DNA from 3 places in the Burkholderia territorii genome. Region 3 is predicted to be linked to each of the others. Evidence: predicted binding sites of a transcription regulator. Region 3 holds the regulator's gene; each other region holds the start of a gene.
The links. The regulator LexA, encoded in region 3, represses DNA repair genes until DNA is damaged. The targets are predictions, from matches to a motif close to ACTGTATNNNNATACAGT.
Positions count from the first base shown of each region.

Region 1: WS51_RS02300 (DUF2471 family protein) is a predicted target of LexA. The motif match lies at 2,731-2,748, and genes of this name have one in related genera.
Region 2: recA (recombinase RecA) is a predicted target of LexA. The motif match lies at 3,623-3,640, and genes of this name have one in related genera.

Region 1 is NZ_CP013365.1:484,260-494,795, reverse strand. It holds gene catA (catechol 1,2-dioxygenase) at 1-412, shown strand, start outside; gene catC (muconolactone Delta-isomerase) at 462-752, shown strand; gene WS51_RS02310 (NAD(P)H-dependent oxidoreductase) at 891-1,676, opposite strand; gene WS51_RS02305 (LysR family transcriptional regulator) at 1,763-2,656, shown strand; gene WS51_RS02300 (DUF2471 family protein) at 2,811-3,215, shown strand; gene WS51_RS02295 (NADPH-dependent 2,4-dienoyl-CoA reductase) at 3,412-5,445, opposite strand; gene WS51_RS02290 (AraC family transcriptional regulator) at 5,522-6,607, shown strand; gene WS51_RS02285 (aconitase X swivel domain-containing protein) at 6,852-7,301, opposite strand; gene WS51_RS02280 (aconitase X) at 7,294-8,541, opposite strand; gene WS51_RS02275 (MarR family winged helix-turn-helix transcriptional regulator) at 8,609-9,037, opposite strand; gene WS51_RS02270 (LysR family transcriptional regulator) at 9,147-10,067, shown strand; gene WS51_RS02265 (MarR family winged helix-turn-helix transcriptional regulator) at 10,175-10,536, shown strand, end outside.
Region 2 is NZ_CP013366.1:2,854,023-2,864,558, forward strand. It holds gene sucC (ADP-forming succinate--CoA ligase subunit beta) at 1-781, opposite strand, end outside; gene WS51_RS23680 (DUF2889 domain-containing protein) at 850-1,458, opposite strand; gene recX (recombination regulator RecX) at 1,605-2,474, opposite strand; gene recA (recombinase RecA) at 2,474-3,547, opposite strand; gene WS51_RS23695 (response regulator transcription factor) at 3,737-4,471, shown strand; gene WS51_RS23700 (sensor histidine kinase) at 4,489-6,042, shown strand; gene WS51_RS23705 (MFS transporter) at 6,266-7,924, shown strand; tRNA gene WS51_RS23710 (tRNA-Met) at 8,047-8,123, shown strand; gene WS51_RS23715 (LysR family transcriptional regulator) at 8,233-9,207, opposite strand; gene WS51_RS23720 (GlxA family transcriptional regulator) at 9,424-10,392, opposite strand; gene WS51_RS23725 (DJ-1/PfpI family protein) at 10,509-10,536, shown strand, end outside.
Region 3 is NZ_CP013366.1:1,703,694-1,714,229, reverse strand. It holds gene WS51_RS18575 (CysB family HTH-type transcriptional regulator) at 1-89, opposite strand, end outside; gene WS51_RS18570 (sulfate/molybdate ABC transporter ATP-binding protein) at 170-1,228, opposite strand; gene cysW (sulfate ABC transporter permease subunit CysW) at 1,242-2,189, opposite strand; gene cysT (sulfate ABC transporter permease subunit CysT) at 2,186-3,082, opposite strand; gene WS51_RS18555 (sulfate ABC transporter substrate-binding protein) at 3,216-4,253, opposite strand; gene lexA (transcriptional repressor LexA) at 4,518-5,165, shown strand; gene WS51_RS18545 (hypothetical protein) at 5,192-5,530, shown strand; gene WS51_RS18540 (DUF2939 domain-containing protein) at 5,560-6,258, shown strand; gene WS51_RS18535 (universal stress protein) at 6,349-6,846, opposite strand; gene nodI (nodulation factor ABC transporter ATP-binding protein NodI) at 7,174-8,088, shown strand; gene WS51_RS18525 (ABC transporter permease) at 8,095-8,928, shown strand; gene WS51_RS18520 (hypothetical protein) at 8,980-9,402, opposite strand; gene WS51_RS18515 (permease) at 9,626-10,536, opposite strand, start outside.

The sequences.
Region 1 (10,536 bases), on a different replicon from region 3:
GGCGTTCAACCTGCGCCGCTCGATCCGCACCGATGCCGAGGGCCGCTACAGTTTCCGCAGCGTGCTGCCGGTCGGCTACAGCGTGCCGCCGGGCAGCAAGACCGAGCAACTGCTCGACCAGCTTGGCCGCCACGGCCATCGCCCGGCGCACATCCACTTCTTCGTTTCGGCGGACGGATATCGTAAGCTGACGACGCAGATCAACATCGAAGGCGATCCGCACATCTGGGACGACTTCGCATTCGCGACCCGCGAAGGGCTGATCCCGAAGATCAAGCAGGCCGAGGGCGCGGAAGGCAAGCCGTATGGCGTCGACGGGCAGTTCGCGCTGATCGACTTCGATTTCTCGCTGCTCAAGGACAAGCAGGACGTGCCGGCGAGCGAAGTCCAGCGGGCGCGTGCACAGGCCTGAGCGGCCGTCCCCGTCCCGTTCGACGAATCGACAACGCAAGGAGTGCAGGATGCTGTTTCATGTGGAAATGACCGTCCGCCTGCCGGCGGACATGGATCCGGTCAAGGCGGCCACGCTGAAGGCCGAAGAGAAGGCGATGTGCCAGCGGCTGATGAACGAAGGAGTCTGGCGGCATCTGTGGCGGATCGCGGGTCAGTATGCGAACGTCAGTATTTTCGACGTGGAAAGCGTGCAGCAACTGCATGATGTGTTGAGTCAGTTGCCGCTGTTTCCGTATATGGAGATGGAGGTGCGGGCGCTGTGCCGGCATCCGTCTTCGGTGCGGGAGGATGATCGGTAAGTGAACGCGAAGCGCGGCATTGTCTGACGGCCGCGAAGAGCACGACGCGGGCGGCCGGCGATGTTCTCGCCGATCGCCCGTATCGTTTTGCAGCGGTCGATCCTGGTATCGCCCCGCATTACGACGACGCAGCGGCAATCACCGCTCGTGCGCGAGATGCGCCGCGAACCCCGCCGTCCCCGGCGCGATATCCGCCTTCAGCGTCAGCGCCGGAATGTCGTAATCGCCCGCGTTCTGCCGGCGGAACGGAATCGGCTTCGTGGTCCACAGTTCGTCGAGACGCTTGCCGAGCGCCGCACACGTTGCCTCGAAGCGCGCGTCGTCCATCCGGTGCGTCCGGTAGATCACGAACGGCGGCAGCACGTCGAATCCCGGGTAATAGAGGATCCCGTGCTGAATCGGAAACAGCACGTCGTCGATCGGCCCGTTGATGCCGCGTGCGCTGTAATGCGATTCCCAGCCGCCCGCCGTGACGACGATCATCGCGCGCTTGCCCGCCAGCGAACCTTCGCCGTAACGGTCGCCCCAGTGCAGATCGGAATGTTCGCCGACGCCGTATGCAAAACCATACGCATACACGCGCTCGACCCACCCTTTCATGATCGCCGGCATCGAAAACCACCACAACGGAAACTGCAGGATCACCGCGTCGGCCCACTTCAGTTTCTCCTGCTCGCGCGCGATGTCTTCGCTTTGCGTGCCCGTCTCGAACGCGTGCTTCGAATCGAGCGATGGATCGAAACGCGCGCCCGGCATGTGATCGGTCACGTCGTTCGCATCGAACGCGGCCTTCCAGTTCATCGCGTACAAATCCGTCACCTGCACGCGGTGCCCCGCCGCTTCGAGATGCTCGACGGCAAAGTCGCGCAGCGCGCCGTTCAGCGAACGCGGTTCCGGATGGGCATAGACGATCAACACATTCATGTTCGGCACTCCGTCGATTGAATGACTGCAGGATGCCGTCGCCGACGGTATATTGGAAATGAATTTCCAATATTTCAGGTATAGCCGTGAATAATCTCAGACGACTGGATCTGAACCTGCTGGTCACGCTCGACGTGCTGCTCGCCGAGCACAACGTCACGCGGGCAGCCGAAAAACTCAACATGTCGCAGCCGTCGGTCAGCGTGCAGTTGCAGAAACTGCGCGATCTGTTCGGCGATCCGCTGTTGCTGCCGGGGCCGCGCGGCATGCGGCCGACCGCGCGCGCGGAAACGCTGCGCGAGCCGCTGCGGGACGCACTCGACGTTCTCGAACGCGCGGTGCTGACAGCCACGCCGTTCGATCCGGCAACCGCGACGAATACATGGCGCGTGGCCGCGACCGACTATGGCGAATCGACGATCGTGATGCCCGCGTTGAACACGCTGCGCGCGGCCGCCCCGGCGACGCGCCTTGCCGTGGTCGAGCTCGTGCCGCCGCGCATCGAACACGATGCGGAGCGCAACGGTATCGACCTGGCCTTCCACACGACGGAAGGTTCGCCGGAAGGGATGCGGCGCCTGCCGCTGTTCGTCGAGCGCTACGTGCTCGTCGGCCGCGCCGGTCATCCGAAGCTCAAGCGGCGCCCCACGCTCGCACAGTTCGGCGCGCTGGAACACGTGATCGTGTCGCCCGACGGCGGCGGCTTCGTCGGCGTAACGGACGAGGCACTCGCGAAAGCAGGCGCCGTACGACGCGTCGTGCTGTCGGTTCCGCATTTCCTGTTCGTAAGGTCGGCCGTCGCCAGCACGGATCTCGTCGCGATGTTGCCCGAGCGCCTCGTGCGCGGTTCGCCCGCGTTGCGCGTGGTGGAAGCGCCCGTCCATGTGCCCGGCTATGAAATGTCGATGCTGTGGCACGAGCGCGTGCACCGCGATCCGGCGCATCGGTGGCTACGGGAGACGATCGCGGCGTCGGTGTAAGCCGTTCGCGAATGCCGTGCGGGACGCGGTGCCGCCGGGCACACATGCATTCAGGACTTGAAACCGCCTCGGACACTGTATATATTTACAGTGCTTTTGCACCATTTGACCCGAATTCCGTCATCCACGACGGACGGACTTTTGTGAGGCGACCATGTTCCAGTCATCCGCATTCGATCCCGAGCAACCCGGCTTCAACCCCGTCCACTTCGAGCGTGCCGCGCAGCGGGCGGTCATCGATCTGCAGCGTGTCGTCGGCGGCCCCGCCCAACGCGCGCTCGGCCTGCGCCGCCGCACCCATCCGGCCGCCGCCCGCACGATGTCCTGGCAGGCATTGCTGAACGTCGAGGAACTCGCGTTCTCCAATGCCGGCTTCCTGAGCCGGAACGATCCGAGGGTCGTCGACGCGTTCATCCGCCTGCGTGACAGCCGGCTCGTCGCGGCGGATGTCGAAGAGCCGGTCGACTGGCGTCGCGACGACGACGACCTGCCGGCCGTCTACCTGATCGTCAAGGCGATGCTGGAAGCGGAAGAGGAAGAACGGGCCGAGGCGGCCTGACGTACGCCGCCGGTGGCGCATGGCGTCCTGCCGGTATCGCGTCGCCATGTTGCATGGCGACGCGCCGCATTCCTTCACGGTCGCCCGCATGCGCCGGCATGTCGCGCGAATCATCAGGCGGGAAGTCGCGAGCCGTCGCGCGGGCAGACCACCGCCGCGCGATGCACGCCGCCTTCGCCACCCGGAACGACGCTCGTTACAGCCGCGCCGCGAGCCGCGAGCCCTGATCGATCGCACGCTTCGCATCGAGCTCGGCCGCCAGTTCCGCGCCGCCGATCAGATGCACCGAGCGGCCGGCTGCCTGCAACGGTTCCAGCAGCGCGCGCTGCGGCTCCTGCCCGGTGCACAGCACGATCGTGTCGACTTCGATCAACTCATGATCGGTGCGCTGCTCGCCGTACGACACGTGCAGCCCGCGCGCATCGATCTGTTCGTAATTCACGCCGCCGATCATCTTCACCTGCTTCATCTTCAGCGTCGCGCGGTGAATCCAGCCAGTCGTCTTGCCGAGCCCCTTGCCGAGCGGCGCGGCCTTGCGCTGCAGCAGCGTCACTTCGCGGGCGGGCGCGGCGACCTGCGCGCGCGTCACGCCGCCGCGCGTCGCGGCCGGATCGGTCACGCCCCACTCGGCTTTCCACTCCTCCAGATCGAGCGTGGGCGACTCGCCGCCCTGCACCAGATATTCGGCGACGTCGAAGCCGATGCCACCTGCGCCGACCACCGCGACACGCCGTCCAACCGGCTGCCCGCCGGCCAGCACGTCGATGTAGCTGAGCACGTTCGGCCCGTCCTGGCCGGGAATCTTCGGGTCGCGCGGCGCCACGCCGGTCGCCAGCACGATCTCGTCGTAGCCGCCCGCGATCAGCTCGCTCGCATCGACGCGGCGGTTCAGGTGCAGGTTCACGCCGGTCAACTCGACCTGCCGGCCGAAATAACGCAGCGCTTCGTGGAACTCCTCCTTGCCCGGAATCCGCTTCGCCATGTTGAACTGGCCGCCGATCTCCGCCGCGGCGTCGAACAAGTCGACGTGGTGGCCGCGCTGCGCGAGCACCGTCGAGCACGCGAGCCCGGCCGGCCCCGCGCCGACCACCGCGATGCGCTTCGGCTGCTGCACGCGCACATAGGTCAGCTCGGTCTCGTGGCACGCGCGCGGGTTCAGCAGGCATGACGCGATCTTGTTCTTGAACGCGTGGTCGAGACACGCCTGATTGCAGCCGATGCAGGTGTTGATCTCGTCTGCCCGGCCCTGCGCGGCCTTGACGACGAACTCGGCATCCGCAAGCAGCGGGCGCGCCATCGACACCATGTCCGCACAGCCGTCCGCGAGAATCTGCTCGGCCACCTCGGGCCGGTTGATCCGGTTGGTCGTCACGAGCGGGATGCCGACCTCGCCCTTCATCTTCTTCGTCACCCACGCGAACGCGCCGCGCGGCACCGACGTCGCAATCGTCGGCACGCGCGCCTCGTGCCAGCCGATCCCGGTATTGATGATGGTCGCGCCCGCGCGTTCGACGGCCTTCGCGAGCTGCACGGTCTCGCTCCAGTCGCTGCCGTCGGGAATCAGGTCGAGCATCGACAGCCGGTAGATCAGGATGAAGTCGCGCCCGACCGCCTCGCGCGTGCGTTCGACGATCTCGATCGGCAGGCGGATCCGGTTTTCGTACGAACCGCCCCACTGGTCGTCGCGCTTGTTCGTATGCATCGAGATGAACTGGTTGATGAGGTAGCCCTCGGAGCCCATGATCTCGACGCCGTCGTAGCCGGCCTCGCGCGCGAGTTGCGCGCAGCGGACGAATGCGCGGATCTGCCGCTCGACGCCGCGCGCGCTGAGTTCGTGCGGCGCGAACGGCGAGATCGGCGACTTGATCTTCGACGGCGCAACCGCGAACGGGTGGTAGCCGTAACGGCCGGTATGCAGGATCTGCAGCGCGATCTTGCCGTCGTCGGCATGCACGGCGTCGGTAATCACGCGATGGCGCCGAGCGCCGGCCGACGTCATCAGCGTGCCGCCGAACGGCTTGGTCCAGCCGGCCACGTTCGGCGCGAAGCCGCCGGTCACGATCAGGCCGACGCCGCCGCGCGCGCGTTCGGCGAAATACTCGGCGAGCCGCGGCAGCGTCTTGCGGCTGTCCTCGAGGCCCGTGTGCATCGAGCCCATCAGCACCCGATTCTTCAGCGTGGTGAAGCCGAGATCGAGCGGCGCGAGCAGGTGGGGAAAGGAGATCGTCATGATGATTCTGCCGGTTAGCGATGAGCGTCATCGTAGGCCGCGCGCCACCTTGAACGTGAGGGGGCAAACAGCCATAATGCTTGTCATTTCCGGCCAAATCGACATGACTTCCCCGTCACGCAAGGACCACCTCGGGCTACGCCGGCCGACGATTCCGGTCGCCTATACGCGCCTGCTGCTGCAGGCGCTGGCCGCACGCGGCATCGATCCGGCCGCCGTGCGCGCGGGCACCGGGCTGCGCGATGCCGTGTTGGCCGAGCCGGACGCGCGTGTCGCGCCGTCGCAATGGGGGCGGCTCGTGCTCAATGCGATCGAGATCGGCGGCGATCCGGGCATCGGGCTCGCGTTCGGGCTGCTGCTGAAGCCGACCGTGCACGGCTTCCTCGGTTATGCGACGCTGACCGCGCGGGACATCCGCGAAGCACTGGTCGTCACGCAGCGCTACTTCCGGATGCGCAACCGCCAGTATCGACTGACCTACGCGGAGGACGAACGCGGCGCGACGCTCGAACTGCACGGCGTGCAGGCGAGCCCGGTGCTGCAGCATCACGTGATGTTCGAGTTCGTGCTGACGGGGCTTGCGCAGAACATCTCGCAGTGGTCCGGGCGCGCGTCGCCGCCAATCGCGCTGCGCTTCGCGTGGCAGGAGCCGGATTACTTCGCGCGTTATCGCGATCAGTTGCCGCCGGTGGAATTCGGCTGCGCGGCGAATGCGCTGTGGATTGCGCACGACGTGCTGGACTGGCCGCTGCCGCTCGCCGACGAAGTCGCGCACCGGCAAGCGCTCGTGCAGGTCGAGCGCGAGTATGCGCAGGTGCGTCAGGATGAAGGCGATCTCGTCGAGCGCGTGCGCGCGGAACTGGCGCGAACGGCCGGCAACTATTCCAGTCCGGAGGCACTCGCCGACGCGCTGCTCGTGTCGACGCGCACGTTGCGGCGCCGGCTCGAGGAAGCCGGGTCGAGCTACCGGCAACTGCTCGACGAAGCGCGGTTTCGCGATGCGAAGCAGTTGTTGTCGGCATCGGACCTCGACCTGAAGACGATCGCCGAGCGGCTGCAGTTCACCGACCCGGCCAATTTCACGCGCGCGTTCCGGCGCTGGGCCGGGCAGACGCCGAGCGCTTATCGGGAAGCGTCAGGCGGTGATACGACGCACGAATGACCGGAAAAGGCGGACGACACGACGCGCCCGGTTGGTGTTTCATCATTCGACGGAACCACGATCGGCCGCTTCGTACCGGGCAAGATCCGGCCTTCGGCATTCAGTCAGATTCCGTGGCCCGAAATCCGGCGGCCCGGATAATCCGGCGGCAAGCGCGACATGCATGTCGCCGGAGCGCGCTGTCGCTCGCGAACGAAGACGTACCGCACCTTCGCTTCGTCAAACGCGGCGAGCACACGACACGTCAGCCGCCGACATCGATCCACGCGCCGCCGTCGCCCGCGCCAGCGTCGATCCGCACGTCGCCCGTCGCGGCGATGATCGCGTCGTACACCTGATCAGTCACACACACCACCGGCACCGCGATCGCATACAGCTCGGCCGCGACGATCGCGCCGATCGAGATGATCAGGTCGCGCTCCTTCAGTACGATCCCGACCGGCCCCGTGCCGTTGCGCACGGCTTCCGCGAGCACGCTGCTGCTCGAGCTCGAGCCCTTCGCATGCGGCATCACCATGATCCGGCCGGCCAGGCTCGCGCCCGCCTGCGGATGCCCGCGATCGACGATCCGCCCCGCGCCCGAATCGTAGCCGCCCCAGAAGCTGAGCGGCTTGTCGAGCACGATCGTCTGCGCACATGCGCTGCCCGGCACGAGCGTGTCGCCCGTCAGCTTTCTCGCCATTGCTTCAGTCATCGAATCGCACCTTTCCTTCGAATGCGGAACGCACGCACTCGCGCATGCTGCCGTACGCCACGGTGACGCCTATATTCGCGGGCGCATACGATGCCCACTTCCCCGAGTTCGTCATCACCAGGCCCGACAGCTGTTTCATCACCGGCGTGATGTACGTGCACGTGTCGACGACGATCTGGATGCCGCGCGCATCGAACTTGCTGGCAAGCCCGAGCTCGCCCAGCTCCCACAGGATGAAGCGGCTCGTGTTCACGTAGAAATCGCACTTCGGCTTGCCGTCGAACTGGTCGAGCAGCGCGTCGAGCGTGCGGAATTCGGCCAGCGAGAAATGCGGCGTGCCGAGCGCGACCGCGACGAGCGCATCGCCGGCCGCGCCGTGGTTCAACGTGCGGCGGATCTCGTCGAGATCCGCCATCGAGACGTCGACGGTGCGCTGCGCCGCCTGCCCGTGCAACGCGGCGTCGAGCGTCGGCGCCTCGGGCGTCACGCCGACCGCATGGAACAGCGCGACGGCCCCGCTCGAGGCGGCGGCTGCGCCGAGCGCCTTGAGCTCGTCCTCGGTGGTGTCCGCCGGCAATCCGACGATTGCCGGCACGGTCGCGCCCGCGATCCGGCCGATCAGCAACCCGAGCGCCGCGAAATAGATGTCGCGCGACGGCCGGCCGCCGAAGTCCGGCGCGTTGAACACGATCCGCGCCGCACGATTCGATTCGACGTGCAGCCCCGCGTACGGCGCGCGTCCGGTGATCGCGGCGGCCAGGTCGAGAAAGTCGCCGTAGCGGCTCGTGCGCGCGCCGAGCACCGAATTGGCGAACACGATCGCATTGGATTCGGCCCACGCGATCTGCTCGCCCACGCGCGGACGATTCTTCAGCTGATACGGCGCGCATGTGAAGCTCGACTCGCAGCCGAGCTGCAGGTGCGCATCCATCAGACGTTGCGCGTCGCGCTGGATCGTGCGGTCGCCGTGATACAGCTCGGGATGGATCAGGTCGAGCGACCCGACGTTCAGCGTGGTCGGCACGGCGACCCGCGCGCCGGTGTCGACGAAATATTCGACGAAGTCGAGGCTGGTTCGGCCGTGGTAAAGACAGCCGTCGATATGCGCGGACGTGATGTCGATCAGATGCGGCGCCGACATGACGTCGGCCGTGCGCGCGACGATTCGCATCGCGCGCGCGACGCCATCGCCGAATGCGCCGCGCAACATCGCGTCGTCGCGCTCGCTCAACTGCAGCATGGAGGGTGCTCCTCGTGTCTCGTCCGGTGGATCCGGATCGCTTTTGTCATACTACCGCGCGTCGCGCCTAGCGCTGCGCCGTGACGCTGAACAGCTCGTCGCGCAGCGCCTTCGCGCGGTCGCGGCCGAACTGCGTCTCGAACTCGTCCTGCGCGGCCTGCCACGCGACTTTCGCCTGCGCGTAGGTGCGCTCGCCGAGCTTCGTCAAGCTAAGCGCATGGGCGCGCGCGTCATGCTCCGACGCGGTCGCGGCAACGAACCCGTCGCGCTGCAGCGGCTTCAGCGCGCGCAACAGCGTCGTGCGATCCATCACCAGCGTGTCGGCGAGCTCGCTCATCAACAGGCCCGGCCGACGCGACAGGTTCGCCATGATCGAGAACTGCGCGGGCGTGACGCCCGCCGGGGCCAGATGCCGCTCGTAAAGTTGCGTGACGAAACGCGCTGCCTGGCGCAGCGCGAGGCAATTGCAGGCCTGGGAGATCTGGATATCGTTCATGAACGGCAATTTATATGTGCATATGCATAAAGTCAATGTACACTCCGCCGTAACATGGCCGGGTCGGCCGCGTGCATCAGCGCCCCGCCATCGCCTCGAGGAGACGGACATGGACTACATCGACAAGCTGCGGATCTTCCGGTCGGTGGTGGAAATGCGCAGCTTCACGCGCGCCGCCGACATGCACGGCCTCGCGCGGCCGGTCGTGTCGCGGGCGGTCGCGGATCTGGAGGCGCGCTTCGGCAGTCGCCTGCTGCACCGGACCACACGCCAGGTCTCGCTGACCGAAACCGCCGAGCGCATCTACGAGCGTTGCGCGGCGGTGCTCGACGAACTCGACTCGCTGGAGGCGCAGGCGCAGTCGCACACGCGCGAGCCCGAGGGGCTGCTGCGCCTCGTCGCGCACACGACGGCCGCGCTGAACCGGCTGGTGCCGCTGATCGCCGGATTCAAGGCCGCGTATCCGAAGGTGCGCCTCGACGTCACGCTGACCGAGCGCCCGGTCGACCTCGTCGGCGAAGGCTACGACATCGGCATCATCGTGCCGTACATGCTGACGAACGAGACGACCGTCGTGCGCCTGATCGAGCGCATTCCGGTGGTGATCGTCGCGACGCCCGCGTATTTGCGCGCGCATCCGCGGCCCGACACGCCGGCCGACCTCGCCGGTCATGCGTTCGTGCCGATGTCGCCGTCGCTGCGCCGGCCCGCGCTGTCGTTCCGCGTCGACGGCGACATACTGACCGTGCCGTTGACCTTCGACATCTCGTCGAACAGCCCCGTCTTCAACCGCGAAATGGTGATGCACGACTTCGGCATCGGTGTCGTACCGAGAACGCTCGTCGAAGCCGAGCTCGCGTCGGGCGCGCTCGTGCAGTTGCTCGACGGCGCCGACCTCGTCGACGCGTTCGTGGAGATCAAGCTCGCTTACGCGAACCGCGCGCTGATGCCGGCGAAGGTCAAGGCGTTCATCGACTACACGGCCGCATACGCCGACCGCGAAGGCGGGATTGTTCCGGCCGCTGCGTGATCCAGCGCGAAAGCGCGCCGTTCCATCGTCGATTGGTACAGCCACGGCACCAATCTGATCCCGTCCTGCCCCTCGCTTCGGGCCGCTCCGCCGCCTAACATGTGCACATGCACAAGACGACGCTTACCGATGACGATTGCTTCGCGGTCCGGCAAGCCGCCCGGCGAATCTCGCAGTTCTACGAGCGCTACCTGTCGCGGGCGGGCGTCACCCCGTCGCAGTACAGCATTCTCGCGCTGCTGCGGGAGCGCCCGGGCCAGACGATGGCGACGCTGTCGGCGATGCTGGTGATCGAGCGCACCGCGTTGTTGCGCGCGCTCAAGCCGCTGGTCGGCGCGGCGCTGGTCGCGGGCCGGATCGAGCCGCGTTGCCGCCGCCAGACGTTCGCGCTGACCGCGCTCGGCGAGACGAAGATCGCCGACGCGCAAGTGCACTGGCTCGCCGCGCAGGAAGCGTTCGAGCAGCGGTT
Region 2 (10,536 bases), 1.2 Mb from region 3:
AGCCGATGTTGCCGTCGAGCGAGATGTACGCGAGGTCGAACTTCGACGCTTCGATTTCAGCCGGATCTTCTTCGTCCAGGTCGCGGTATGCGACGATTTCCGGGTGGCGGAACAGCGCGTTCGAGTCGAAGTTGAACTTCGCGTCGAGTGCGATGACCTTGCCGTCGCCCGAGACGTTCAGCGGGTTGATTTCCGCCAGCGATGCGTCGGTTTCCCAGAATGCCTTGTACAGGCCTTGCAGGATCGCACGCGCTTGCGGGATCGAGGCAGCCGGCACGCCGATCTTCGCGGCGAGGTCGTCGGCCTGTGCGTCGAGCAGGCCCGTCGACGGCTCGACGATGACCTTGTGGATCAGTTCCGGGTGCTTTTCGGCAACTTCCTCGATGTCCATGCCGCCTTCGCTCGAACCCATCAGAACGATCTTTTGCGACACGCGGTCGACGACGAGGCTGACATACAGTTCCTGCTTGATGTCGGCGCCTTCTTCGATCAGCAGACGGTTGACCTTCTGGCCTTCCGGACCGGTCTGGTGCGTGACGAGCTGCATGCCGAGGATCTGGTTCGCGTATTCGCGAACCTGCTCGATCGACTTCGCCACCTTCACGCCGCCGCCCTTGCCACGGCCACCCGCGTGAATCTGAGCCTTCACGACCCACACCGGGCCGCCCAGCTCTTCTGCCACCTTGACGGCCTCTTCAACCGAGAACGCCGGCTTGCCGCGCGGTACCGCGACTCCGAATTTCCGCAGGATTTCCTTACCCTGGTACTCGTGAATCTTCATGCGTGATTCCCTTCAGTCTGAGAGTTGGATGAAATGTCGCTTAAGACGCTTCTTCGAATGATTTCCGTTCATTCCTTCGTGCTGCCTTCACCGGGCAGATCCGGCCGAATCGGCCCATACCACCGCGGGTAGTACTGCCGCACGACTTCGCCGTCGAACCGCAACGCGCGGCAGCGGCCGAGCTGAAAAGGCGGTTCGGCGTGCTCGCCGTCGTGATCCGGCCCTTCGCCGCCCTCCTCGCGCACGTTCCACACATCACCGGCGAACGCCTGGATCGCTGCCGTGGGCAGCACGGCGCACAGTTCGGTGAGATGGGAGCAGCCTTCGACGCCGGCGAGCAGCCGGTTCGCGTTGCGGCGGAAATTGCGGAAGAGATTGAGCCCGATGAGGGCCCGATAGGCGGGAGGGGCGGATTGACAGTGACCGGGATAGGGAACCCACTCCGACGACGCTTCGGCGTCGACGACATTGAGGTCACGATCGATGGTCACGCGCAGCCAGAGTTCGTGGATCGGCAGGCCCTGGGGCCGGATGCCCGACGCAAGCGCGACATCGCGCGGCTTGTGGTCGGTCAGGCAGGCTTCGATGTCCCACAAGCCGTCGCCGCGCTCGTAGGCTTCCGCTCGGATTGCGCGTCGATGTCGCAACTGACGGGGCACGGGCTCGGATAGCGGCATGCTGGAGGTTGAGGCCGAAGAGGAAAACCCGTGGATTTTAGCATATTGGGTATTCGAGGCATCCGGCCGCGAAGGCGGGTATTCCCGCCTGTCGGGAAACGGTTGCATTGCAGCAAAATCGCGCGCAGCGCGCGCGACCGAACCGGTCAGTCGTCGATCGGGAAATCGTCGCCGACTTTCAGCAACTTCACGATGGTCGAGCTCGAGAAGCCGCGCGCGGCAAGGAAGCGCGCCTGCTTCGCGCGCTCGGCGGGTGTTTGCGGCAGTGCACCGAATTTCTTGCGCCAGACGGCCTGCGCGCGGGCCCATTCGGTCTCGCGCAATTGCGCATTCACTTCCTCGACGAGCGTGTCGCCGACCGCATGACGCTTCAGCTCGCTGACGATGCGCGCGACGCCGACGCGCGACGCACGGCGATGCACGAGGCTCTCGGCAAAGCGTGCGTCGGACAGCCAGCCTTCCTTTTCCAGTGCATCGAGCACCGACTCGACGGATTCGTCCTCACCGACGTACGGTGCGAGCTTGCGCGCGAGTTCGGCCCGGCTGTACTCGCGCCGGGACAAATAGCCGAGCGCGCGGCCCTTCAGCGAACGCGGCGGTTTCGACGACTTGCGCTCGGCGGCGCCGGATTCGTCGCCGGACGCAGCGCCCGCGGAACCACCGGGCGCACGGCGCGTGCGACGCGGATGCTGGCTGCTGCGCGTATACACATCTTCCTTGGCCGACGCAGAGGCATCGGCCGCGCGCGCGCCCGGGAAATTGACACCGGACACGCGACGGCGCGACCGGTCGTGCGCGTCGAACGATTCGTCGTCGTCGAACGGATCGACCGGCGCGGTGATCTCAAACGAAACGAGGGCATCCTCGGATGCCCTCGTCGCGGTGCGGCTCGCGGCATCGCTGCCCGCGCTCCGCCGGTGGGCCCCCGAGGATTCGGCTTGCCGGCCGGAGCGACCCGCCGTGTCGGGCGCGTCGCTCGGTTCCGGTTCGCCAGCCTGACCTCGGCGCCCGACCATCACTCTTCTTCGTCCATCGCCTCGGCTTCGTCGAGCCCTGCACCATCCGGCATGGCGGCAACGCCGAGCGATTCGCGAATGCGGTTTTCGATCTCGCGTGCGATTTCCGGATTCTCGCGCAGGAATTCACGCGCGTTGTCCTTGCCCTGGCCGATCTTCTCGCCGTTGTAGCTGTACCAGGCGCCCGCCTTGTCGACGATCTTCGCCTGCACGCCGAGATCGATGATCTCGCCCTGGCGCGAAATGCCTTCGCCGTACAGGATGTCGAAGATCGCTTCGCGGAACGGCGGCGACACCTTGTTCTTGACGACCTTCACGCGGGTTTCGTTGCCGATCACCTCGTCGTTCTTCTTGATCGAACCGATCCGGCGGATATCCAGACGCACCGACGAGTAGAACTTCAGCGCGTTGCCGCCCGTCGTGGTTTCCGGGTTGCCGAACATCACGCCGATCTTCATCCGGATCTGGTTGATGAAGATCACGAGGCAGTTCGTGCGTTTGATCGTGCCCGTCAGCTTGCGCAGTGCCTGCGACATCAGGCGAGCCTGCAGGCCCGGCAGCGAATCGCCCATCTCGCCTTCGATTTCCGCCTTCGGCACGAGCGCCGCGACCGAGTCGATGACGATCATGTCGATCGAGCCCGAGCGCACCAGCGCGTCGGTGATTTCGAGCGCCTGCTCGCCGGTGTCCGGCTGCGAGATCAGCAGCTCCGGCACGTTCACGCCGAGCTTCGCCGCATACTGGACGTCGAGCGCGTGCTCGGCGTCGATGAAGGCTGCCGTGCCGCCCAGCTTCTGCAGTTCGGCGATGACCTGCAGCGTGAGCGTGGTTTTACCGGACGATTCCGGACCGTAGATCTCGACCACCCGGCCACGCGGCAAGCCGCCGACGCCGAGCGCGATATCGAGACCCAGCGAGCCCGTGGAGACGACCTGGATGTCTTCCTTCGCTTCGCCGTCGCCCATCCGCATGATCGATCCCTTGCCGAACTGCTTTTCGATCTGCGCGAGTGCGGCCGCCAGCGCCTTGCTCTTCTCGGCGGTCATCCCGGAGCCCTTCTTGCTATCTTCCATGAATCGTCCTTTGCTATGATGAGCAGCGTCTGTCAGAGGCGCGCCCGCTTTCAAGCGCTGCCCACGAATGCAGACACTGTATAAAAAAACAGTGTTTTATGCAAGCCCGCAATGCAGGCTGCGTTGTACACGGATAACTTCGGAGACAGCCGCGCACGCGTGAGCGCCCGCCGGCCATCGGTCAGCAACATGCGAATTCTCATCGCCGAAGACGACAGCATACTCGCGGACGGCCTCACCCGGTCACTCCGCCAATCGGGCTATGCCGTCGACCACGTGAAGAGCGGCGTCGAGGCCGATACCGCGCTGTCGATGCAGTCCTTCGACCTGCTGATCCTCGATCTCGGGCTGCCCAGGATGTCCGGGCTCGACGTGCTCAAGCGCCTGCGCGCGCGCAATTCCAATCTCCCCGTGCTGATCCTGACCGCCGCCGACAGCGTCGACGAGCGCGTGAAAGGGCTCGACCTCGGCGCGGACGACTACATGGCCAAGCCGTTCGCGCTCAACGAGCTCGAGGCACGCGTGCGTGCGCTGACCCGGCGCGGCGCGGGCGGCGGCCCGACCGTCGTGCGCCACGGCTCGCTCGCGTTCGACCAGGTCGGCCGTATCGCGTATGCGAACGAGCGCGTGCTCGACTTGTCGGCGCGCGAGCTCGGGCTGCTCGAAGTGCTGCTGCAGCGCATCGGCCGGCTCGTGTCGAAGGAACAGCTCGTCGACCATCTGTGCGAATGGGGCGAGGAAGTCAGCAACAACGCGATCGAAGTGTACGTGCACCGGCTGCGCAAGAAGATCGAGCCGAGCGGCGTGCGGATTTCGACCGTGCGCGGCCTCGGCTACTGCCTCGAGAAAGCCGCGCCCGCGGCGCCGGCCGACTCGCCCGCGGCCGCGCCCCCGTCCGCGGCCGCCGGCACGCCGCTGCGCTGAACCCGGCCGTCGCCGCGATGGCCACGCCGGCCCGTTCCCGCCATCCGACCGGCGATCAACCGTCCGCCGCCGACGCCGCGCGCGACGCGCGCTACGAGAACCCGTTCGCGCCGCCAGACGAAACCGACACGCCCGAGGCCGCGCGTCCGCGCTCGCTGTTCGGCGAAATCCTCGACTGGATGCTCGCGCCGCTCCTGCTGCTGTGGCCGATGAGCATCGCCGTCACCTACCTCGTCGCGAAGACGATCGCGAACAGCCCGTTCGACCGCGCGCTCGAGACCAACGCGTACGTGCTCGCGCGGCAGATCCATCCGGTCAACGGCGTCGCCGAGCTGACGCTGCCGCAGCAGACGCGCGACTTCCTGCGCGCGGACAACGTCGACAGCGTCTACTTCCAGGTGCTCGGCACGCGCGGCGAACTGGTCGCGGGCGAAGCCGACATGCCGCTGCCGCGCGACGAGGACCGTCCGCCGCCGGGCGTCGTCGCATTTCGCGACGACCTGCTGCGCGGCAACGACGTGCGCGTCGCGTATACGACGGTCGCGCTGCCGGAGTCGAACGGCACGCAGCCCGTGCTCGTGCAGGTCGGCGAGACGCTCGACAAGCGCAACGCGCTCGCGAACGACATCATCAAGGGCGTGATCCTGCCGCAGTTCGTGATCCTGCCGCTCGCGATCCTGCTCGTCTGGTTCGGGCTGTCGCGCGGGCTCGCGCCGCTCAATGCGCTGCAGGCGCACATTCGCGCACGCCGGCCCGACGACCTGTCGCCCGTCGAGGCGCAGCGCGCGCCGCCCGAGATCGAGCCGCTCGTCACGTCGTTCAACGACCTGCTCGCGCGCCTCGAACAGAACATGGCGCTGCAGAAGCGCTTCATCGCCGACGCCGCGCATCAGATGAAGACGCCGCTCGCCGGGCTGCGCACGCAGGCCGAGTTCGCGTTGCGCCATCCCGTGCCGCCCGACGTGCAGCGTTCGCTCGAACAGATCGCGACGAGCTCCGAGCAGGCCGCGCGGCTCGTCACGCAACTGCTGGCGCTCGCGCGCGCCGAGAACCGCGCGAGCGGGCTGACGTTCGAGCCGGTCGAGATTGCCGCGCTTGCGCGCCGCACGGTGCGCGACTGGGTGCAGGCCGCGCTCGCGAAGCGCATGGACCTCGGCTACGAAGGCCCGGAGGACGACGCGCCGCTCGAGGTCGACGGCAATCCCGTGATGCTGCGCGAGATGCTCGGCAACCTGGTCGACAACGCAATCCGCTACACGCCCGAAGGCGGCCGCATCACCGTGCGCGTGCGGGCCGAGCATGCGGCGCGGCGCGTGCATCTCGAGGTCGAGGACACCGGGCCCGGCATTCCGGCCGCGGAACGCGACCGCGTGGTCGAACGCTTCTACCGGATCCTCGGCCGCGAAGGCGACGGCAGCGGCCTCGGGCTCGCGATCGTCCGCGAGATCGCGGCGCAGCACGGCGGCACGCTGATGCTCGACGATCACGTCTATCAGAGCGAACCGCGCCTCGCGGGCACGCTCGTGCGCATCACGCTGCCGCTGTCGGACACCGCACCGAACCAATCCTGATACGCGCGGGTCCGTGCCGCGCGCCGCGATCGCGTCGAAACCGGCGTTTTCCTTCCGATTGCGACACGATCGGGATGCGAAACGGTCGATTCGACACGGGTTAACGCGCAGTCGTTTTGTGCCCGCGAGTCAGTGCGCCGTAAGTTTCCGTGCCAATAATCGTCGACAGGCCCGCCCTCCCAAGGCGGCCGCACATTTATATCAAGGGACTTGGAGACGATTCATGGCAACGTTAGGCGAGCAAATTTCGCACTCGCCGATGACGGGCGAAGAGAAGAAGGTGATCTTCGCGTCGTCGCTCGGCACCGTGTTCGAGTGGTACGACTTTTACCTGGCCGGATCACTCGCGGCCTACATCAGCAAGAGCTTCTTCTCCGGAGTCAATCCGACCGCCGCGTTCATCTTCACGCTGCTCGGCTTCGCGGCCGGCTTCGCGGTGCGGCCGTTCGGCGCGATCGTGTTCGGCCGGCTCGGCGACCTCGTCGGCCGCAAGCACACGTTCCTCGTGACGATCGTGATCATGGGCATCTCGACCTTCGTGGTCGGCTTCCTGCCCGGCTACGCATCGATCGGCATCGCGGCACCCGTGATCTTCATCGCGATGCGGCTGCTGCAGGGCCTCGCGCTCGGCGGCGAGTACGGCGGCGCGGCGACCTACGTCGCCGAGCATGCGCCGGCGAACCGTCGCGGCTTCTACACCGCGTGGATCCAGACGACCGCGACGCTCGGCCTGTTCCTGTCGCTGCTCGTGATCCTCGGCGTGCGCACGTTCATCGGCGAGGAAGCGTTCGGCAGCTGGGGCTGGCGCGTGCCGTTCGTCGCGTCGATCCTGCTGCTCGCGGTGTCGGTGTGGATCCGGCTGCAACTGAACGAATCGCCGGTGTTCCTGCGCATCAAGGCGGAAGGCAAGACGTCGAAGGCGCCGCTGACCGAAGCGTTCGGCCAGTGGAAGAACCTGAAGATCGTGATCCTCGCGCTCGTCGGCCTGACCGCCGGCCAGGCCGTCGTGTGGTACACGGGCCAGTTCTACGCCCTGTTCTTCCTGACGCAGACGCTGAAGGTCGACGGTGCCAGCGCGAACATCCTGATCGCGATCGCGCTGCTGATCGGCACGCCGTTCTTCCTGTTCTTCGGTTCGCTGTCGGACAAGATCGGCCGCAAGCCGATCATTCTCGCGGGCTGCCTGATCGCGGCACTCACCTACTTCCCGCTGTTCAAGGCACTCACGCACTACGCGAACCCGCAGCTCGAACTCGCGACGCAGAAGGCGCCGATCACGGTCCTCGCCGATCCGGCCACCTGCTCGTTCCAGTTCAACCCGGTGGGCACGTCGAAGTTCACGAGCTCGTGCGACATCGTGAAGAGCGCGCTCGCGAAGGCCGGCCTGAACTACGAGAACGTCGCGGCGCCGGCTGGCACGACCGCGCAGATCAAGGTCGGCGACACGGTGATCCCCGCGTATGACGGCAAGGCGGCCGACGCGAAGGCGCAGGGCGCGGCGTTCGACAAGACGCTCGCGTCGACGCTGAAGGCGGCCGGCTACCCGGCGAAGGCCGACCCGTCGCAGCTCAACTGGCCGATGACGATCGTGATCCTGACGATCCTCGTGATCTACGTGACGATGGTCTACGGCCCGATCGCGGCGATGCTGGTCGAGATGTTCCCGACGCGCATTCGCTACACGTCGATGTCGCTGCCGTATCACATCGGCAACGGCTGGTTCGGCGGCTTCCTGCCGGCAACCGCGTTCGCGATCGTCGCGGCGAAGGGCGACATCTATTCGGGGCTCTGGTATCCGATCGTGATCGCGCTGGTCACGTTCGTGATCGGTCTGCTGTTCGTCAAGGACACGAAGAACTCGAATATCTACGCGCAGGATTGACGCGCGCGGCGGGCGGCACCTCGCCCGCGACCCGTGCCGGCACGGGCTACCGGCACCTTTTTTCACTTTCCCGAAAAAAGGTGTTGACAGCCCGGCGGCATATCTACATAATTCAAGTCTTCGGCGAATTAGCTCAGTCGGTTAGAGCGACGGAATCATAATCCGCAGGTCCGGGGTTCGAGTCCCTGATTCGCCACCAAATGCGAAAAGCCGCTGTTCCGCAAGGATCAGCGGCTTTTTTCATTGCATCGCCCCGGCGTGCGCGCCTTCGCGCGTCGCCTGTCCATCAAGCACGTGCGGCCAGCGCCCTAAGCCACCACCGCCCCGCGCTGCGCATCGGGCACTTCCGCCCGCACCTTCCCCCGCCAGTTCTCCCCGCCCTCCAGCGCCGGCGTCGATTCGAACAGCTCCGCGATCCAGTCCGCGAACACGCGCACCTTCTGCGACAGATGCCGATTGTGCGGATACACGATCGAGATCGGCTTGGGCTTCGGATTGCAGTCGGGCAGCACCTCGACCAGCGAGCCGTCGCGCAGGTTCGGCAGCACCATGAACAGCGTCGGCTGGATCATCCCGAACCCTTCGAGCCCGCATGTCACGTACGCATCCGAATCGTTGACGGTGACGCTGCCGTTCATCCGCACTTCGACCGGCTTGCCCTCGATCATGAACACCCACGGAACCGCCCGCGCGCCGTGGCTTGCGCGGAAATTCACCGCATGATGGTCGGCCAGGTCGGCGATCTCCTGAGGCTCGCCGTGGCGCGCAAGATAGTCGGGCGACGCGCAGGTCACGCGCTTGAGCATGCCGATTCGTCGCGCGACCATCGACGAATCCTCGAGCGGCCCGACCCGGATCATGCAGTCGATGCCCTCCTCGACCGGATCCACGTAGCGGTCCGACAAGCCGAGATCGAGCGTGATGTCCGGATAGCGCTGCCGGAAAATCGACAGCGCCGGCAACACGACGCGCCGCCCGAGCGAACTCGGCATGTGAACGCGCAGCACGCCGCTCGGGTTGCGGTTGCCGGTCTGGAAACTCGCGTCGGCCTCAGCGATTTCCGAGATGATCTTCATGCAGTGCTCGTAATACGCGGCGCCTTCCGGCGTCAGCGACAGCCGGCGCGTCGTCCGGTGCATCAGGCGCACGCCGAGCAGCGCCTCGAGATTCTGGATGATGGTGGTCACCGACGCGCGCGGCATCGCGAGCGTCTCGGCCGCGCGCGTGAAGCTGTTTGCGTCGACCACGCGGGTGAAAACTTCCATTGCCTGGATGCGGTCCATGCTGCGCCCCCTTCGAATCGCCAACGGGACAGAATAGAGCGCGCCACCCACGCGGCACAAGCCCCAGGCTATTGTTCTCAACTTCTGAATAGTCGCGGCATTTCGGACTGGAAAGTGACGCGGATTCATGCAGCTCCGGATGCGACGGCTCCGCCCCGGCGGCAGCGCATTCGCCGTTCGCCGTTCGCCGTTCGCCGTTCGCCGCTCACCTGCCCATCACCGCACGAACCGCTCGCGATAACCCTGCGGCGACACACCGAGCACACGCACGAAACTGCGCCGCAGCGTCTCTTCCGAGCCGAAGCCGCACCGCGAGGCGATCCGCTTGACGGGCCACTCGGTTTCGCCGAGCAGACGCTGCGCGGCCTCGACGCGAATCTGCTCGACCGCGCGCGCGGGCGTGCGGCCGGTGTCCGCGCGGTAGTGGCGCACGAAGCTGCGCTCGCTCATGCTGACGCGCTCGGCGAGCGCCGGCACCGACAGGTCGGCCGTCAGGTGCTCGGCGATCCATGCGTGGAGTTCGCCGAAACGGTCGTCGGTGCGCTGCATCGACAGCATCGCGCTGAACTGCGCCTGCCCGCCCGGCCGCTTCAGGAACACGACGAGCTCGCGTGCGGCGTCGAGCGCGATCGCCCGCCCGAGATCCTCCTCGACCAGCGCGAGCGCGAGATCGATGCCGGCCGTCACGCCGGCCGAGGTCCACAGCGCGCCTTCGCGGATGAAGATCGGATCGGCCTCGACGCGCACGTTCGGATAGCGCGCCGCGAATTCGTCGCAGCGCGCCCAGTGCGTGACCGCGCGCCGCCCGTCGAGCAGGCCGGCCTCGGCGAGCAGGAACGCGCCGGTGCAGACCGACGCGACACGTCGCGCGCGCTGCGCCTGCTGCCGGACCCAGCGCACCGTCCGCGCATCGCGCGAAGCGGCGTGCACGCCCTTGCCGCCGGCCACGATCACCGTGTCGGGCCGCCCGGCCGAGCGCAGCGAATCGGCCATCACCACGACGCCGGAGGACGTCTCGACCGGCCCAGCCTCGGCGGCGACGACGCGCGGTGCATACGGCGCGGGCCGCCCGCGCTCCAGCGCGAGTTCGTTGACGGATGCGAACACCTGCAGCGGCCCGGTCACGTCGAGCAATTGCGCGCGGGGAAACGCGAGGACGACGATCGAACGTGGAGCGGCAGGCATGGCGATTGGCTGAAAACGTGGGTGATATGGCAATTTCGCCAAACACTACGCGCCTAGAATCGATCTGTCCATCGTGCGCCGGCCGCGGCGCATCCCCTTCCCTTCGGAGCATTCGCATGACCCTGCATATCGGCCTTCTCGTGT
Region 3 (10,536 bases):
TGCGACGTGTACAGCACGTTCGCGACTTCCGTCAGGTTCATGTTCTGGCGCACGGCTTCGCGCACGAAACGCAATTGCTGAAAGTTCATGGGTATGCCTCTTGGGCTGTCGTTGTTCGAATGTCGATCCGGAGCGGTATCCGCCCTCTTCTCTTTGACGGGCTCGGGCGTCAGTGTGCGGGAAATACGCGCACCGCGCGCGGCACGGCGGTTGCGCCGTCGCCGACCTGCAGCGCGAGCGCGCGCCACGCGTCGCGATCGAGTTCCGCTTCGAGTGCACCGCCCGTGCGCGCCTCGAGCTCGACGCGCACCGAGCCGCCGAGCGGGATCACGCGGCGCACGTCGACCGCGATGCCGTCGCGATGGCCGTCGCCGGCCGGCCACAGCTGCAGGTCGTGCGGGCGCACATAGGCATTCGCGGGCCCCGCGAAATCGGCGTCGACGGCGATCGGCGCGGCCGCGCCCTCGGCGACGAAGCCGCGCCCGGCAACCGTGCCCGGCAGCCGGTTCGCCGCGCCGAGAAACTCGTAGACGAACGCGCTTTCCGGATGATCGTAGACGTCCTGCGGGCTGCCCACCTGCTCCACGTGGCCGCGGTTCAGCACGACGATCCGGTCGGCCACTTCCAGCGCTTCTTCCTGGTCGTGCGTGACGAAGATCGTCGAGATGTGAAGGTCGTCGTGCAGGCGCCGCAACCAGCCGCGCAGTTCCTTGCGCACCTTCGCGTCGAGCGCGCCGAACGGCTCGTCGAGCAGCAGTACCTTCGGCTCGACCGCGAGCGCGCGGGCCAGCGCGATCCGCTGGCGCTGGCCGCCCGACAGCTCGGACGGGTAACGCTGCGCGAGCCAGTCGAGCTGCACGAGCTTCAGCAGCTCATGCACCTTGTCGCGAATCACGGCTTCCGACGGCCGCTCGCGACGCGGCTTCACGCGCAGCCCGAACGCGACGTTCTCGAACACGGTCATGTGGCGGAACAGCGCGTAATGCTGGAACACGAAGCCGACCTGGCGATCGCGCGCGCCGACCGACGCGACGTCGAGCCCCTGCAGCACGACCTGGCCGGCGTCCGCGTGCTCGAGGCCCGCGATCACGCGCAGCAGCGTGGTCTTGCCGCAGCCCGACGGCCCGAGCAGTGCGACGAGCTCGCCCGCCGGAAAGTCGAGCGACACATCGTCGAGGGCGGTGAAATCGCCGAAGCGCTTCTGAAGATGACGGACGGTGATACCCATTCTGGTTGCCTCTTTACGATTTCGACGAAACGGCCGCGACGGGGCCGGCATGAGTGGGAACGTCATCGCGTGCGCCGGCCAGTTCGGCGGCGAGATGACGCTCGGCGAGCAGCTTCAGCGCGAGCGTGACGAGCGCGAGCAGCGCGAGCACCGACGCCACCGCGAACGCCGCCGCGAAGTTGTATTCGTTGTACAGGATCTCGACGTGCAGCGGCATCGTGTCGGTCACGCCGCGAATATGGCCGGACACGACCGACACCGCACCGAACTCGCCCATCGCGCGCGCATTGCACAGGATCACGCCGTACAGCAGGCCCCACTTCACGTTCGGCAGCGTCACGCGCCGGAAGATCTGCCATCCCGATGCGCCGAGCACGCGCGCGGCCTCTTCCTCGTCGGTGCCTTGCGCCTGCATCAGCGGAATCAGCTCGCGCGCGACGAACGGGAACGTGACGAAGATCGTCGCGAGCACGATGCCCGGCACCGCGAAGATGATCTGCACGTCGTGATCCTGCAGCCACGGGCCGAGCCAGCCTTGCGCGCCGAACAGCAGCACGTAGACGAGGCCGGAGATCACCGGCGACACCGAGAACGGCAGGTCGATCAGCGTGGTCAGCAACGCCTTGCCGCGGAATTCGAACTTCGCGATCGCCCACGACGCGCACACGCCGAACACGAGGTTCAACGGCACCGCGATCACGGCGACGGTCAGCGTCAGCTTGATCGCCGACCACGCGTCGGGATCGGCGAGCGATTCGACATAGAAGCCGACGCCCTTGCGCAGCGCCTCGAAGAACACCGCGGCGAGCGGCACGACGAGGAAGAACGCCAGGAACGCCAGCGCGACGCCGATCAGCAGCCACCGCACGGCGCGCGGCTCGCCGACGGGGTCGAGCCGCTTCGCCGCGCGCCCGCGCGCGACGGATGGGTCGTTCAGTACGGCACCGGACTTGCGGGTCATTGCTGGCCTCCTGCTGCTGCGGCAACGGTGCCGGTCGCCGGCGCGGGGCCGCTTGCGCCCTTGCTCGTGCGGCGCTGCAGATACCATTGCAGCGTATTGATCAACAGCAGCATCACGAACGACACGACCAGCATCACGACGGCCAGCGCGGTCGCGCCCGCATAGTCGTACTGCTCGAGCTTCGTGATGATCAGCAGCGACGTGATCTCGGATTTCATCGGCACGTTGCCGGCAATGAAGATGACCGAACCGTACTCGCCGAGCGCGCGTGCGAACGCGAGCGCGAAGCCGGTGAGCAGCGCCGGCAGCACGGCCGGCAGCACGACGCGGCGGAAGGTCAGCCAGCGCGATGCGCCGAGGCATGCGGCGGCCTCTTCCTGCTCGCGCTCGAAATCCTCGAGCACCGGCTGCACGGTGCGCACGACGAACGGCAGCCCGATGAAGGTCAGCGCCACCAGCACGCCGACCGGCGTGAACGCGATCTTGATGCCGAACGGCGCGAGATACTGGCCGACCCAGCCGTTGGCCGCATAGACGGCGGCAAGCGAGATGCCCGCGACCGACGTCGGCAGCGCGAACGGCAGGTCGACGATCGCATCGACCAGGCGCTTGAACGGGAACGTGTAGCGCACCAGCACCCACGCGACGAGAAAGCCGAATACGGCGTTGATCAATGCGCCGCCGAGCGCGGCGGAGAACGTCAGCCGGTACGACGCGAGCACGCGCGGCGAGGTGACGGCAGTGACGAACTGGTCCCACGACAGCGTCGCGGTCTTCAGGAACGTGGCGGCGAGCGGAATCAGCACCACGAGGCTCAAATAGGCCACCGTGATGCCGAGCGTCACGCCGAAGCCGGGCAGCGCGCTCGGCTTGCGAAAGGTGTACGTCGTCATCGGATGCTCTTGCTGGGTCGTTGCTGCTCATGGGTCCGACGCAAACGCCGACGCGGGAATCGCGCCGGCGGGCCGTCGGGGATGCGGCGCGCTCTCGTGGCGCGCCGCTGTCGTTATGGCTTGCTGCGTGGCGTTATTGCGGCTTGTAGATCGAATCGAACACGCCGCCGTCCGCAAAATGCGTCTTCTGCGCCTTCGTCCAGCCGCCGAACGTGTCGTCGACCGTGTACAGCTTCAGCTTCGGGAACTGCTTCGTCAGCTCCGCCGGCACGTTCTTCGAACGCGGGCGGTAATAGTTGCGCGCCGCGATTTCCTGGCCCTGCGGGCTGTACAGGAAATTCAGGTAGGCCTCGGCCAGCTTGCGCGTGCCCTTCTTGTCGACCACCTTGTCGACCACGGCGACGGGCGGCTCGGCCAGGATGCTCACCGACGGCACGACGATCTCGAACTTGTCGGTGCCGAATTCCTTGATCGACAGGAATGCCTCGTTCTCCCACGCGATCAGCACGTCGCCGAGCCCGCGCTGCACGAAGCTCGTCGTCGCACCGCGCGCGCCCGAGTCGAGCACACCGGCATTCTTGTAGAGCTTCGTCACGAAATCCTTCGCGCTCTGCTCGCTGCCGCCCGGCTTGTGGACGGCATAGGCCCACGCGGCGAGGTAGTTCCAGCGCGCGCCGCCCGAGGTCTTCGGGTTCGGCGTGACGATCGAGATGCCCGGCTTCGTCAGATCGTCCCAGTCCTTGATTCCTTTCGGGTTGCCCTTGCGCACCAGGAACACGATCGTCGACGTGTACGGCGACGCATTGTCCGGCAGGCGCTTCTGCCAGTCCTTGTCGACGAGGCCCTTGTTGGCGAGCGCGTCGATGTCGTAGGCAAGCGCGAGCGTCACGACGTCGGCCTGCAGGCCGTCGAGCACCGAGCGCGCCTGCGCGCCCGAGCCGCCGTGCGACTGCTTGAAGTTGACCGTCTCGCCCGTCTTCGCCTTCCACTCCTTGCCGAACGCCTGGTTGAAGTCCTGGTACAACTCGCGCGTCGGGTCGTAGGACACGTTCAGGAACGTCGTATCGGCCTGGGCATGCGTCACGACGCCCAGCGCCGCCGCCGCGCCCAGCGCGAGTGTTGCGATCAGGCGGCCCGCTCCGCCCACCAGCCCCGTATTGCGCTTCGCCATCCTTGGTTCTCCAGTGTTGTCGGTATTGCGATGTCGGGCCAGTCTATCGAACGGGTTACATGATTAAAAATAATCGTTCTTCATTTTTTAATACTCAAAAGTGCTAACGCATACTGGACGGACGGTTGCGGCGGACGATCCGGCGTTCGGACGTCGCGAAATCGCGCCGGAATCGACGCGATCGCGTCGAACCTCAAGTAACACTTGAAATTCGCGAAGTACTGTATAAAAATACAGCTCACTGTCTATCCATACAGTTCAGCCATGACCAAACTCACCGCCCGTCAGCAGCAAGTGTTCGACTTGATCCGCCGCGCGATCGAGCGCTCCGGTTTTCCGCCCACGCGCGCCGAGATCGCTGCAGAGCTGGGTTTCAGCTCGCCGAACGCGGCCGAGGAACACCTTCGTGCGCTGGCGCGCAAGGGCGTGATCGAGCTGGCCGCCGGCGCGTCGCGCGGCATCCGCCTGCTCGGCATCGACGACGCCCCGCACCAGTTCACGCTGCCGCACGCCGGCCTGATGCAACTGTCGCTGCCGCTCGTCGGCCGCGTGGCGGCCGGTAGCCCGATCCTTGCGCAGGAGCACATCTCGCAGCATTACGCGTGCGATCCCGCGCTGTTCACCAGCAAGCCCGATTACCTGCTGAAGGTGCGCGGCCTGTCGATGCGCGACGCCGGCATTCTCGACGGCGACCTCCTCGCCGTGCAGAAGCGCACGGAAGCGAAGGACGGCCAGATCATCGTCGCGCGCCTCGGCGACGACGTCACGGTCAAGCGCCTGAAGCGCCGGCCCGGCGGCCTCGAGCTGATCGCGGAGAACCCGGATTACGAAAACATCTTCGTCAAGGCCGGCAGCGCGGATTTCGCGCTGGAAGGCATCGCCGTCGGGCTGATCCGCTCGGGCGAACTCTGACAATCGGTCTCTCTGAGGAGAACATCATGGAACGCCTTTCCCGTCTGCTGCCTTTCCGTCAATTCGGCCGCCTGCGTCACCTGCGCGGCCGCACGCCCTGCGCGCCGCTGTCCGCGGCGGCGCCCGTGGTGAGCCAAGAAGTCGCAGTTGAACGGCAGGCGTCGCTGCTGCCGTCGGCGCTGCCCGCATTCGCGCGGGTGTCGCTGAACGCCGGCCTGAATCACGCGGAACCGGCACGTCGTGCGCCCGTGCGCGTCTATCACGGTCGCTCGCGCCTGATCATGGTCGGGACGATCGATGCCGTGTGCCGAATGATCGATCGTTGCATCGCGGAGGAACGATCGGCCACGCACGGCGGTCTCTGATTGCGGAACCTGTCCGTACCGGAGGCACCGTGACTGGATCTTCGGGCCGTGCGTGGCGGCTCAAGCCCTTGCTGATCGTCGTGCTGGCCGTCGCGGTCCTCACGGCGATCGGCTATGCATACGCATCGCCGTACGTCGCGCTCGGTCGCCTGAAATCGGCAATCGACGCGCGCGATGCGCAAGCGGTCAGCGAATATGTCGATTTTCCGTCGCTGCGTATCAGCCTGAAGCAGCAGGTCACGGAAGAGCTGATGCGCCGCATCGACGCTTTAAAGAAAGACAATCCGTTCGCGGTGATTGGCGCGCTGATCGGATCTGCATTGATCGGCCCGCTGGTCGATGCCTATGCGACACCGGAAGGCGTCGCGGCGCTGATGAGTGGCATTCCCCCGCGCGGCAATCCGGGAGAACGGCCGCCTGAATGGTCGAGCCCGCCGTCCGGCGCTGCGACTGGCAACGCGCCGGGCACATCGCCTGCCAATCCGGCGAGTGTTCCGGTGCCCGCCAGCAATGTGGCCGCCTCGGCCGCGTCTGTACCCGCTACCGCACCCGCAGCTGCGAACACCGGCGAGGTCGGCCATCCGCAGCAAACGAGCGCTGGCTACCGGAATATCGATGAATTTGTCGTGACCTACCAGCGCAACGCGGACGGCACGCGCTATGCAGCGATCTTCCACCGCTTCGGCCTGTTCTCGTGGAAGCTGTCCGCGATCGACCTGCACGCCTGAGCAGCCGCAATCGGCGCACATGTCGCCAGCGGCACGGCGCATGACCGGCGCGAATCGCGATACGATCCGGCCGGTTACACGATCATTGCGTTACTTGCCGCTCGCGGTGGCCGCTTCGCGTTCGCGTGCGATCTCGGCCTTTTGCTCTTCCGCCGACGAACATGCGACCAGAATGCTGCAGTTCACGCGATCGAGCAGCTGTGTGTTGCCCGAGCCCATCCACCATCTCGACAGTCCGCTGCGGCACCGATGGCCGACGACGACGAGGTCGGCTTTCAGCTCCGTCGCGAGATTCGCGATTTCGTCGATCGGATAGCCGAATGCGAAATGGCCTTCGGCCTGAACGCCGCGCTCGCGCAGCCAGTTCACGCCTTCCTGCAGGATCTCGCGCGCGGTTTCCTCGAAACGGCCGCACGCGACGTCGGTCAGCAGCCCGGCGCTTTGCGCGATGCTCGAGCGCATGTCGACGACCGACAACAAATGCGTTTCCGCCTTCAGGTCCAGCGCGAGATTGGCACCACACCGCAATGCCTTGCGTCCTTCGAGCGTGCCGTCGTAGCACAGCAAAATCTTGTTGTAGCTAGCCATGAAACCTCCCTGTCGCGACTACGTACCCTATGCACTCATCATGGTGCGCCGCAATTCAGGACGCAAGGGATGGAAAACGCTGATTCGCCACGCCGCGCGCGTCGGCGATGATGCGGTGCACGATCCGCGCACGCATGCACCATGCGGAGCACATACGCGCTGAAGAGACGCAGGCGATGCACTAGAATGGCCCGTTCGTGCCGTCGGCGCGCGTTCGCCCCGGTCATGCCCATGTGACACGCATTCATCCGATCCGTTCGCCGGGCTGTATGGCCGCCCGACCGGCCGCGAAACGCGTCCGCGTCCGCTAACAACGACAACCTGCCCATGTCCGTTGCACCGATCGATTTCCGGAACGTCGAAAAGCGCTATGGCGACAAGCTCGTCGTCAACGACCTGTCCTTTCATGTACAGGCCGGCGAATGCTATGGCCTGCTCGGGCCGAATGGCGCGGGCAAGACCACGACGCTGAAGATGCTGCTCGGCCTCGCGTATCCCGACGCCGGCGCCATTTCACTCTGCGGCGAGCCGGTTCCGTCACGCGCGCGGCATGCGCGCCAGCGCGTCGGCGTCGTCCCGCAGTTCGACAATCTCGATCCCGATTTCACCGTGCGCGAGAACCTGCTCGTGTTCAGCCGCTATTTCGGGATGTCGGCACACACCGCACGCGCGCTCGTGCAACCGCTGCTCGAATTCGCGAAGCTGGAAAACAAGGCTGATGCGAAAGTCGGCGAACTGTCGGGCGGCATGAAGCGCCGTCTGACGCTCGCGCGCGCACTCGTCAACGATCCCGACGTGCTGGTGCTCGACGAGCCGACGACAGGCCTCGATCCGCAGGCGCGGCACCTGATGTGGGAGCGGTTGCGATCGCTGCTCGCGCGCGGCAAGACGATCCTCATCACCACGCACTTCATGGAAGAAGCCGAGCGCCTGTGCGACCGGCTGTGCGTGATCGAGGAAGGCCGGAAGATCGCCGAAGGCGCGCCGCACGCGCTGATCGAATCGGAAATCGGTTGCGACGTGATCGAGATCTACGGGCCGGACCCGGTCGCGCTGCGCGACGAGCTCGCGCCGTTCGCGAAGCACACCGAGATCAGCGGCGAGACGCTGTTTTGCTACGTGACCGATCCCGAGCCGCTCAGTGCGCGGCTCAAGGGTCGCACGGGATTGCGCTATCTGCATCGCCCGGCCAATCTGGAAGACGTGTTCCTGCGGCTCACGGGCCGCGACATGCAGGACTGATCGATCATGGACGTACGCAACTATTCCGCCGCCGCGCCGTCCGCACCGCCGCGCGAGTCGCGCTTCGCGATCGCGCTGCCCGCGAATGCCACCAACTGGATTGCCGTGTGGCGACGCAACTACCTTGTGTGGCGCAAGCTCGCGCTCGCCTCGCTGTTCGGCAATCTCGCCGATCCGATGATCTACCTGTTCGGCCTGGGGTTCGGGCTTGGCCTCATGCTGGGCCACGTCGACGGCGTGTCGTACATCGCGTTCCTCGCGGCCGGCACGGTCGGTTCGAGCGTGATGATGTCCGCGAGCTTCGAATCGATGTATTCGGGCTTTTCGCGAATGCACGTGCAGCGCACCTGGGAAGCGATCATGCACACACCGCTCGCGCTGGGCGACATCGTGCTCGGGGAGATGGTCTGGGGCGCGAGCAAGGCGCTGCTGTCCGGCGTCGCGATCATGCTCGTCGCGGGCCTGCTCGGGTATGCACGGTTTCCGTCGATGCTCGCGGCGCTGCCGGTGATCGCACTCGCCGGCCTCGCGTTCGCGAGCACGGCGATGATCGTTACCGCGCTCGCGCCGTCCTACGATTTTTTCATGTTCTATCAGACGCTCGTGCTGACGCCGATGCTGCTGCTGTCGGGCGTGTTTTTCCCGATCACGCAATTGCCTCCGGTCGCGCAACACGCGGCACACGTGTTGCCGCTCGCGAACGCGGTCGAACTGATCCGCCCCGCGATGCTCGGCCGGCCGGCGACGGACGTCGGCCTGCATCTCGCGGTGCTCGCCGGCTATGCAGTCGGCGGATTCGTGGTCTCCGCGTGGCTGTTCCGGCGGCGGATGATGCGCTGACGGCCGGCGCGCACTGCGCCGGCTCGATGCTGCGATGAAACGGCGACGACGTTACTCGTCGTCGTCGCTCCACGGAATCTCGACGTCGGTCAGGAACGCGACGGTCGCCAGCGGGCCGCCTTCGTGCCGGCCGAGCTTGCCGTCGGCGCGATGCCATTCGACGCGGAACTGCGTACCCGGGTCGTCGGCGACGAGATAGACCGCGCGCAGCTCTTCCGCGTCGGCCTCGTCGACCGGACCGTCGAACGACACCAGCATCTTCTGCGGCCACAGGCCGTTCACCGGATCGTAAATGCGGTCGCCCTGCGGGATGTCGATGCTGGCCTCGACGCCGATCGTGGCGGAAGCTTCGATGATCATCGTGCCGAGTGCGTTCAGCACGGCAGTCGCCCGCGCGGAATTGGCCTGGCGGATCGCGAGATCGCCGCGCGTCAGCGCCTTTTCGAGTCGAGGATGAATCTTCGGTTGGGTCATGCGTTTTCCTGTTTGCTTCTTGTAAAGGGCACCGCACGCTTGAAGCTGCGGCGCCGGATGAATACGACGGTCGCGCGGCGGGACCGACCGGCGCGCGGCATGGCGGCCATCGCGCCGGCTCGGTCGCGGGCAGCCGGGCATGTCCTGGCTCGCGCCCGACCGGGCCGCGCGTGTCGCGCCGGTCCGGCCATCGCGCGCGATCGACGTGCCGCCCGCGTGTCCGTCAGAACCCGAATGCGATCGCGAGCAGCCCGCTCACGATCCCGAACACGATCACGAGGCCCGTGACGATCGCCAGCATGTAAGGCTTGAACGAACGCGCGAGCATCGCGAGCGACGGCACGCTGATCGGCGGCAGCGTCATCAACAGCGCGGCGGCCGGGCCGACGCCCATGCCGAGCGACAGCATCGCCTGGATGATCGGCACCTCGCCGGCTGTCGGGATCACGAACAGCGTGCCCGCGACGGCGAACGCGACGATCCAGCCGAGATGATTGCCGATGTCCGGGCCGATATGCGGGAACAGCCATGCGCGCGCCGCGCCGAGCAGCAGCACGAGCACGATGTATTCGGGCACGAGTCGCACGGCCATGCGTGCAAGCAGCTTCATCCAGCGGACGAACGGATTGCCTGCGGCAGCCTGCTCCGCCACCAGCGCGGCGAGTTGCGCGTCGTCGATGCTGCGGTCCTCGGGGCACGCGATACGGTTCAGCAGATAGCCGCCGCCGAATACCATCGCGACGCCGAGCACGAGCCGCAGCGCGCTCCAGTGCCAGCCGAGCACGAAGCCCATGAACACCAGCGCGGCCGGATTCAGGACCGTGTTGCCGAGCCAGAAAGCGACCGCGCCGCCCGGCGACGCATGCCGCGCGCGCAGGCCCGCGACGACCGGCGCCGCACAGCACGTGCACATCATGCCGGGCAGCGACAGCAGGCCGCCCGCGGCGACACTGCCGAAGCCCGTGCGACCCAGCGTGCGTGCAACCCAGTGCGCCGGCAGCAGCGCCTGCACGGCCGAACCGAGCAGCAGGCCGAGCACCATGGCCTGCCAGATCGCCTTGCCGTATGCCCATGCATAGTCGAGCGCCGCCTTCAGCGACGGCTCCGGCGCGCTCGCCGACGTGCCCATCAGGA